Regions from separate parts of the Bacillus sp. EA-CB0995 genome, predicted to be linked through region 2. Evidence: riboswitches for the same ligand, from Rfam matches in the RefSeq annotation. Region 2 holds a riboswitch; each other region holds the start of a gene.
The links. A riboswitch is a leader RNA that binds a small molecule or an ion and turns the genes downstream of it on or off. The one in region 2 is predicted to bind S-adenosylmethionine.

Region 1 (3,281 bases), 710 kb from region 2:
TTTCGTACGAAACGAAAACTCTTTATCCTAATAATAACTAACTTCTCTTTACCTTTTATCAAGTCGCTTTGTAAGAAAATCACCAAACATTTGAATAATAAATACAATAACAAGTACAAGAATTGTTGCCATGAGAGTAACATCACCATTATTGCGTTGGAACCCCTCTAAATAAGCAAGTGTACCAAGACCACCTGCTCCAACAACTCCAGCCATTGCTGTGTAGCCTACAAGTGCAATTGCCGTTACCGTAATACCCGAAATAAGTGCTGGAAAAGATTCTGGTATCAATACTTTTAAGATAATTGTACTCGTCTTTGCTCCCATCGCTTTTGATGCTTCAATAACGCCTTTATCAATTTCACGAAGCGCAATTTCAACCATTCTCGCATAGAACGGTGCTGCTCCAACAATTAATGCTGGCAATGCGGCACTTGCTCCAAGAATCGTATTAAGAAGAAACTTCGTAAACGGAATCAATAAAATGATTAAAATGATGAACGGAATGGAACGAAAAATATTTACAAACGCGCCAATCACAATATTAACTGGCTTGTTCTCCCACAGATTATCTTTTCCTGTGAGAAACAGTACTAATCCAAGAATAAGACCTAATACGAACGTTGCAAGCGTGGCAATTGCCGTCATGTATAACGTTTCTTGTGTTGCTTCTAACATTTGATCCCAATCGACATTTTGAAACAAATTATCCATGTGCAATCACCTCCAGCTCTACTTGCTCTTGTTGAATTGTTGCAACTGCCTCTGCAACTATATCTTCGTCACCTTTTAAATGAACAATTAAACTTCCATACGCCCCGTTTGTTGTTTGAGCAATATTCCCTTGCAGAATGCTCACTTCCACTCCATCTTGCTTCATTAACTCCTGCAAAACTGGTCTTTCTACCGCTTCACCAATAAATTGCAGTTTCACAACTTTTCCTTCCGGGTACTTCTCTACTAAATGTTCAATTGCTTCATCTGTATCTTCAGAATCTGTTATTTGCTTAACAAAACGCTTTGTAATGTCTTGCTGCGGATTACGAAATACTTCTAACACACTGCCGCTTTCAACAATCTTTCCTTTTTCCATAACAGCAACGCGGTTACAAATTTTTTGAATAACGTGCATTTCATGTGTAATGAGTACAATCGTTAAACCGAGGCGTTTATTAATATCGAGAAGCAAATCTAAAATTTGATCTGTTGTTTCTGGATCTAGTGCTGATGTCGCTTCATCGCATAATAATACTTTCGGGTTATTTGCTAATGCTCTCGCAATACCAACACGCTGCTTTTGTCCACCACTTAGCTGAGATGGATACGCATCTCCCCGTCCCTCTAAACCAACAAGACGAATCAATTCATCTACACGCTGTGTTCTTTTCTCTTTTGTCACTCCAGCAATTTCAAGCGGAAAAGCAATATTTTCACGAACGGTTCGTGACCAAAGCAAGTTAAAATGCTGGAAAATCATCCCGATTTCTTGACGCGCTTCTCGCAGTTCTTTTCCTCTAATTGCTGAAATCAAACGCTCTCCAACAGTAATTTTTCCAGACGTTGGTTTCTCCAATTGATTAAACAAGCGAATTAAGGAACTCTTTCCGGCACCGCTATATCCGATAACCCCGAAAATTTCACCTTTTTCTATTTGTAAATTCGCATTATCAACAGCAGTAACATCGCCGGTTTTGGAGCGATATATTTTCTTTACATTTTCTAACACAATCATTGATGTCACCCCTTTTTAGTTAAAAATCGTAAGCGGCTCGCCGCTATAACTATAAAAACGATTTGTCGTTTGAGCGTCCTCCTACACTGAAACAACAAAAAAACCTTTCTGCTTTAAAATGAGCAGAAAGGTTTATATACATAAATTACTATTATCCTTTCCTCTCATCTCTCAAAGCATTCGCTTTGCAGGAATTGGCACCATTTCAACATAAGTTGACGGTTGCCGGGTTTCATAGGGCACAGTCCCTCCACCTCTCTTGATAAGAGAAAATCAGATATAAATTTCGTCTGATTTTGTCGTTATGAAGTTTTCGTTATTTCATGTTTTGAATTGTATCAACGCATGAAATAGATGTCAACAGAAATTTTCGCAAAGAAGGAACTTTCTGAAATTTAAGCACCTATTCGTAGCGGCTTACAAATATGAAATACAGATTCTAATAATAACATTGTTTGGTATGTCCCTCTATATGTAATGGCCTTTCTACGCAATAGTGACTGCAAACGAACTTGTCCTGTAATTAATAACTGCAAGTCATCTTCTTGAAAACAAACAAGTTCTTCCGTTCCCATTGCACCATTCGTAAGCTCAATTTTATCTCTTGAAATTTTCAATGAATAACGCTCATCTTGAAAAGTAAAACAAACAGTCCGCTCAAATTGCGGCAGTAGCGGTTCTAAATGATATTGCGTATTGGCATATGTTACAAATGATTGAAGCAGTGAATACAATTTCATCTCCGTCACACTCCTCATATCACGTTTTACATAATACCATTCCATTTCTATAACGGGCTCTCCTGTATCTTTCTCTCGACAAAAAATCGCTTGTTGCTTATATTTCCCAAGAAATATGTCGAGGCGGCAAAGTATTTGCCGCCTATTGTAATTCCATATATAAATATTCCACAGATTGAAATGCATATATTTTCTTCATAAGTTGATTTTTCTCAAATATAAGTAAACACGGAACACTTTCAATTTCGTACTCCCGCGCAAAATGCGGTGCGTAATTTAAATCTAGCATCCCAATTTCCAAATGAGGTAATGCGGCTTCAACAACTGTTAACATTTTTTTAGCAAGTTGACACGTACCACACATTGGCGTATATACGTATAACACCGTTTTATCTTGATTTTCAACTGCAGCTACAGCTTCATTTCCTGTCAAATCGATCATTCTACCATTCCTTACCGTAAAAATTCTGTATAAACGTCAATGTCAGCTCCCCATAAAACGTTCGCTAAATGATTTGATGGTGCAGTTGCAACCTCACGATACGAACGATCAATATAAATATGTTCAGCATGTGGAAATTCTCGGCGAAATTGTTTGCGTAGCTTCTCTCCTGCATCATCTGCGTCCACAAGCACATACACTTCTTTATCGTACAGCTGATCAATAAGTTCATCCATTTTCGACAAACTAATTGTACCATTTGTACAAACAATTTCCACCGGTTCTCTAATAATCGTTTCAATCTTCTTCTTATCTGATTTACCTTCAACAATAATTACTTTTTCCACATAGACCACTTGGCATCACC
Region 2 (3,281 bases):
CTGTCACTTTTAATAATGGATTTGATGGCGTTTCAACATAAAAAACTTTTGTATTCGGCTGAATCTTTCGTTCTACTTCTTCTAAATTTGTCATGTCAACGAATGTGTGAGAAACGCCGTAACGAGAGAGAACTTCAGTTACAATTCGATATGTGCCCCCGTATACGTCTTCAGAAATAAGGACATGATCTCCTTGTGATAAAAGAAGAAAAGTTGTTGAAATAGCAGCCATACCAGATGAGAAGGCAAACCCTTTACTTCCCCCTCTAGTAAAGTAATCATCTCCTCAAGAGCTTCGCGCGTTGGATTTCCAGAGCGACTATAATTATATTTTCCAAATGTATCTACATCAAATTGATGAAACGTGGATGTGTTATAAACAGGAACATTGACAGCTCCAGTTTGTTTGTCATGCTTAAAACGATTATGGAGTAAAAGCGTATCTATGGAATAACTCATATTCTCACTCCTTCTTTTACTTGTTTGAGTGCTTGCTGTAAGTCTTGAATTAAATCATCTTGATTCTCGATTCCTACGGAAAAACGGAGCAGACGATTACAAACGCCGCGGGCAGTGCGAATGTCTTCTGGTATATCAGCATGTGTTTGTGTTGCTGGGTATGTAATGAAGCTTTCTACGCCGCCAAGACTTTCTGCAAACGTAATAAGAGAAAGAGATTGTAAGAACGGATCAATCCATGCTTCTTTTTCAGTTTAAAAGAGATCATACCGCCTTTTCCCGGATAAAACACATCGGTTATAGATTCTTCCCCTTGTAAATAGGCAACAATTGCTTTTGCGTTTTCTTCATGTTGCCTCATACGAAGCGCTAATGTTTTCATGCCGCGTATTAAAAGCCAAGAATCAAATGGGCTTAACACAGCTCCAGATGCATTATGATAGTGAGCGAGTTCCTGACATAACTTTGTACCTTTAGCAACGACAAGTCCGCTTAATACATCGTTATGACCGCCTAAATATTTTGTAGCACTATGCAGGACAATGTCAGCTCCGGTTGTTAATGGTTGTTGTAAATACGGTGTGTAGAATGTGTTATCAACAATAAGTAGCAAGTTATGACGTTTTGCAACGGTAGCAACTGCTGCGATGTCCGTTACTTGCATAAGTGGGTTTGTTGGTGTTTCTATGAAAATTGCTTTTGTATTTGGTGAAATTGCTTTTTCAATTTCTTGTATATGCTGCGTATCTACGTATCTACATCGAACATCCCATTTTTGTTCGTGCTCTGTAAATAAACGATATGTTCCGCCGTATAAATCTTCAGATACAATAAGTTCGTCACCAGATCGGAATAGTGAAAGGACAAGAAGAACAGCAGCCATTCCTGAGCTACAGGCATAGCCTTGCTCTCCTTGCTCTAAGTCAGTGATTGCGCGCTCTAATAGAAGACGTGTTGGGTTTCCTGTTCGGGAATAATCAAACCCTGTTGACCTTCCAATTCCTTCGTGACGGTACGCAGTGGAGAAGTAAACGGGTGGATTGACTGCTCCTGTTGTTGTTTCACTGCGATTTCCAATTTGGGCAAGCTTCGTTTCAATTGTAGACATAATAGAATTCCTCCTTATACAAAATAAAAAAGCCTTCTAAGAAGAAGGCTTATATATGACGAATATAGTCTTCTTCTTATCTGTCAAATCATTTCTCAATTTGCTGGAATTAGCACCTTATTAACAAATAAAAAGCTTGTTAATGGTTGCTGAGGCGTCAATGGGCCAGTCCCTCGACCTCTCTCGATAAGAATTCGAAATATGAAGTTTTTTATTATGTTTTTTTACTTTACAACAAATTTAGAAAGAAGCGCAACTATATTTTGAATAATTTTATTTTTCTTTATTTTCGTTGACTTTCTCACTTCAACATGCTAAATTAATGAAAAAATTAACAAAGATTGTTAATGGGTGAACGGATGATGTTTACTTTTAGCATTCACAATAGAATGAAACTCTTATCAAGAGTGGTGGAGGGAAAGGCCCTGTGAAACCCAGCAACCTTCAAACAACATGTTTGAGACGGTGCTAAGACCTGCAGAACAAATTGTTCTGAATGATAAGAGGAGGATGAAATGCTGTCCCCCTCTTCATTGAGAAGAGGGGGTTTTTATATTGAAAAGAAGAGAGGGAGATATGTGAAATTACTAGATTTATTGCAACGAGGAATTGTTATTGGGGACGGGGCAATGGGAACATTGTTACACTCTCATGGTTTACAAAGCTGCTTTGAAGAATTGAATTTATCTGAGCCGGATCGGATTATTTCGATTCATAAACAATATGTTGCAGCCGGAGCAGATGTTATTCAAACAAATACATACGGAGCAAATGAAGGAAAACTTCGCATGTATGGACTGGAGGATCGCGTAAGAAAAATTAATCGTGCCGCTGTAAGACATGCAAAAGCAGCTGTGACAGAAAAAAATGCAATTGTTGGAACAATCGGTGGTATGAAACACATTGGAGCAGTTACAACGACTGATATGGAACGAGAATTTATGCTCTTAGAGCAAGCAAATGCTTTACTAGAGGAAAATGTTGATGGGCTATTATTAGAAACCTTTTATGATGAATTTGAATTGCTTCATGCAGTGAAAGTATTACGAAAGCAAACAAACGTCCCTCTTATTGCACAGCTTGCTCTTCACGAAGCTGGTACAACTCAAAATGGAAATAGTGTAGATGGTGTATTGAAGCGGCTTATAGAGTATGGTGCAAATGTGGTCGGATTAAATTGTCAATTAGGGCCGCTTCATATGATCGAATCTTTTAAAACAATAGCAATTCCTGAATATGGTTATTTATCTGCATATCCAAATGCCGGTCTTCCTAAATATGTAGAAGGTCGTTATGTATATGAAGGAAGCCCTGCTTATTTTGAAGAGATGGCGCCAGAATTTATTAAGCAAGGAGTTAGGTTACTTGGTGGTTGTTGCGGTACAACCCCTGCTCATATCGAAGCAATGAAGCGGGCACTTAAAAATGAGCGTCCTGTAACAGCTAAAGAAGTTGTAAAGCGTGCAGAAGTAATAGCAACGAAGCGTGTAAATACAGTGAATCGAATTACATTAGCAGAAAAAGCGAAGAAAGAAACGACAGTGATTGTTGAGCTTGATCCGCCAAAAACTTTGGATACGCAACGGTTTTTGAAGGAGCAAAAGCGTTGAAGCGTGCGGGAACAGATGCTATTACGTTAGCAGATAATTCCTTAGCATCACCGCGTGTATCAAATATGGCGATGGGTGCGTTATTAACAAAGCATGATATTCCT
Region 3 (3,281 bases), 2.0 Mb from region 2:
AGGTAATGTAATTGGAATGCTCCATACATCTCCATCTGCTAATCGCATTGTTTCTACTACTGACACATAATCGTTCTTTCCTAAAAAGCCAGTAAGTGGGCTATATCCACCGATCGCAATGAGTTCTAAATCACTTAATGCGATTCCATCTAACTCAATTTCTTTTACGATATGTGCTGTTTCATATGTTTCATCAATTCGATTGACTAATATTTTTGTATCACTCATTTTCTTTTTCTCCTTCTATATCAAGTATTAACGAATAGTAGTCTTCATTGATAATGAAGACCACATTCTGTTTTCAACTTCCCGGCCCAGCGCCCATCTCGCGAATCTCCACCCTCTTGTACCTGCACGGTACATGTTTCACATCCGATGCTCGGATACCCAATATCATGGAGTGGGTTGTACGGCAAATTATGCTTGTATACATAGCGCCATACTTCTTTCCAAGTCCAATGAATAAGCGGACAAATTTTAACAGATTGAAAGCGATGATCTCGATTGACAAACTGCGTATGTTTTCGCGTTTCAGACTGTTCTCTTCTTAAGCCTGATATCCATGCCTTCCTACCTGTTAGCGCTTCTTCTAACGGCTTAATTTTCCTTAATTGACAACAAAGGTTTGGATTATGTTCCCATAATTTCTCACCATACTCTTTTGCTTGTTCCTCAAGTGTAAGTGCCGGCTGCTTTTCAATAATATTCAACTTAGGAAATCGTTCCCTGACTTTTTTGATCAAGTCATATGTTTCTTGAAAATGAACATTTGTATCTAAAAATACAATCTTTGCAGATGGATTTACTTGGTTAATCACGTGCAATAAAACCATTCCTTCTATCCCAAAGCTGCATGCATAAACAATATCGTCCTCATAATGTTCATACGCCCAGCGTACTGCTGCCAAAGCGCCTTTCGTTTCATCATCTTCCTGAAATGAAACAAAATTATCTTGCCACGTTTCGTACGTTAACATCGTTGTCCCCCCTCATAACACCCATATAAAAAGGCGGCCTTAACCTATAGAAATAGATTAGGGCCGCCTCTAGTTTTTCTAGTCAGCGTGCTTATTTTAAGCGTACTTTTTCACTTTTTTCAAGCTGAATCACTTTACCATCTTGCACAACAATTGTAATAGAACCATATTTCATATCAGTAAGCATAGATTGAATCTGACTTGCTACTTCTTCAAATTGTCCGCGCACTCCCACGAACAGCCCCCCTTTTTCATAAAAAAATCTTTCCCATTTCGAAAAGACTGTTCCGGTAACGTATCTACCTTATCTTCCAAAATGGATACCATTTTGCTGGAAGTAGCACCTTACTCCTATAAAGTAGGTTGCCGGGCTTCTTCGGGCCAGTTCCCTCCGCCACTCTTGATAAGAATTATATTTGTATTTTATCACAATTCTGATTTTTTTCAATCCTAGTTTTCCGATAAATTTTATGTTTTTTTGACAAAGAAGGAGTTGTTCACCTAAACAACTCCCACTTCAGCTAAGTAAGGACGCAGTCACACAAGTTCCTTTACACGTATGCGATCGTTCTCAATAATATTTTCATACGATTCTCTCTCCACAACAACTTGTGATTTTCCGTTTTTTGCAAACACAACTGCTGGGCGACGAATACGGTTATAATTATTTGCCATCGAATAACCATATGCCCCTGTACAAGAAATAGCTAAGAGATCACAAGAAACAACTTTTGGAAGCTCTACATCCCAAATGAGCATATCCCCACTTTCACAACATTTTCCCGCAATTGAAACAACCTCTTCGGCAGATTCATTCGCACGATTTGCTAGCAATGCTTCATAACGAGCTCCATAAAGTGCTGGACGAAGATTATCTGTCATACCTCCATCAACCGATACATATTTACGGATACCCGGAATATCTTTAATCGCTCCAACTGTATACAACGTTGTTCCTGCATCTCCAACAATACTACGGCCTGGTTCTACCCAAATTTCTGGAAGGGGGTATTCGCATACTGTAAACTGCTCACGTACCGCATCCGTCACAGCTTTCACATATTCACCAAGAGCAAGAGGTGTGTCCCCTTCCGTATAGCGAATTCCAAAACCGCCTCCTACATTTAATACTGGGGCTACATAGTTCATTTCTTTTCTCACTGTTTCCAAGAAGTTGCGAAGCACTTCAATTGCACGAATAAATCCTGCCGTCTCAAAAATTTGCGATCCGATATGAGAATGAATTCCTAATACACGATAGTTTGATTTTTCTAATGCACTTTTTACCGCTTGTGATGCATGCCCTGTTGAAATACCGAAACCAAACTTAGAATCATCTTGACCTGTTGTAATATATTCATGTGTATGCGCTTCTACTCCCGGCGTCACACGCAGCAAGATATTCACAACTTGCCCGTATTCTTTCGCTAAATCATGCAATACCTCTAGTTCAAAAAAATTATCTACAACAAAGCAGCCAATATTAGCTTCTAATGCCATTCTTATTTCTTCTTCTGTTTTATTATTACCATGAAAATGGATGCGCTCTGCTGGAAATCTCGCTTGCAACGCCGTATATAGTTCTCCGCTAGACACAACATCTAGTGACATATTTTCTTCGGCAGCTAACCTGCACATTTCCATGCACAAGAACGCTTTGCTTGCATATGCTACTTGATAAGAGAACCCACTTTCCCTAAAAGCACGATGAAATGCACGACATTTCTCTCGAATTGCTGCTTCATCGTAAACATAAAGTGGTGTCCCATATGCTCTTGTAAGTTCAGTAGCATCGCATCCTCCAATTTCTAAGTGTCCTTGTTCATTAATGCGGCTTGTGCCGTGTAAATACATGTGAATTCCTCCCTTGTTTTCGCAAAACCCTCTATTACATTTCTTATTTATTACTATTATTCCTAATTTAGATAAACAAAAAACGCGCGGAACAATGTTCACACGCGTTTCTTATTAGAAGAATTTATGTCGAAAAAATAAACGTATTGTTATTTTCTCAAATAAGAAACCGCATCAAACATCTCCTAATAGCTCTCCATAAGCAAAATACTTATGACAGTACTACATTTATTCAATGCAGTCCCAATATATGAATGAAGTGGTCATTCATATATTTCGGCGATAACCCCTTTCAACCTATGATCATGAATACCACTTTATTTCCCATAGTTTACTTTTGATTACCGCGGCCTCTACCTTCGAGTGTAGATGAGGTAAGTCTATTTAATTTTCAAGCATCTTTTTGTTGCTATTAACAATATCAAATGACTAATTTATTTGTCAAACACT

Region 1: it holds a riboswitch for S-adenosylmethionine, as region 2 does, so the genes downstream of both, ACEWFJ_RS03690 (methionine ABC transporter ATP-binding protein) here and ACEWFJ_RS07360 (methionine biosynthesis PLP-dependent protein) in region 2, are expected to answer to the same signal.
Region 3: it holds a riboswitch for S-adenosylmethionine, as region 2 does, so the genes downstream of both, ACEWFJ_RS17570 (YezD family protein) here and ACEWFJ_RS07360 (methionine biosynthesis PLP-dependent protein) in region 2, are expected to answer to the same signal.

Annotation. Positions count from the first base shown of each region.
Region 1 covers NZ_CP169269.1:703,927-707,207, reverse strand. Annotated here, with positions in the region: gene ACEWFJ_RS03695 (methionine ABC transporter permease) at 49-714, opposite strand; gene ACEWFJ_RS03690 (methionine ABC transporter ATP-binding protein) at 707-1,732, opposite strand; SAM riboswitch class I at 1,894-2,001, opposite strand; gene ACEWFJ_RS03685 (hypothetical protein) at 2,128-2,472, opposite strand; gene ACEWFJ_RS03680 (thioredoxin family protein) at 2,615-2,914, opposite strand; gene ACEWFJ_RS03675 (toprim domain-containing protein) at 2,926-3,270, opposite strand.
Region 2 covers NZ_CP169269.1:1,413,021-1,416,301, forward strand. Annotated here, with positions in the region: partial or broken gene metC (cystathionine beta-lyase) at 1-459, opposite strand, end outside; partial or broken gene ACEWFJ_RS07360 (methionine biosynthesis PLP-dependent protein) at 456-1,567, opposite strand; SAM riboswitch class I at 1,641-1,760, opposite strand; SAM riboswitch class I at 1,963-2,073, shown strand; partial or broken gene ACEWFJ_RS07365 (bifunctional homocysteine S-methyltransferase/methylenetetrahydrofolate reductase) at 2,146-3,281, shown strand, end outside.
Region 3 covers NZ_CP169269.1:3,397,276-3,400,556, forward strand. Annotated here, with positions in the region: gene sat (sulfate adenylyltransferase) at 1-228, opposite strand, end outside; gene ACEWFJ_RS17565 (phosphoadenylyl-sulfate reductase) at 273-977, opposite strand; gene ACEWFJ_RS17570 (YezD family protein) at 1,069-1,212, opposite strand; SAM riboswitch class I at 1,279-1,387, opposite strand; gene lysA (diaminopimelate decarboxylase) at 1,515-2,831, opposite strand; lysine riboswitch at 3,013-3,195, opposite strand.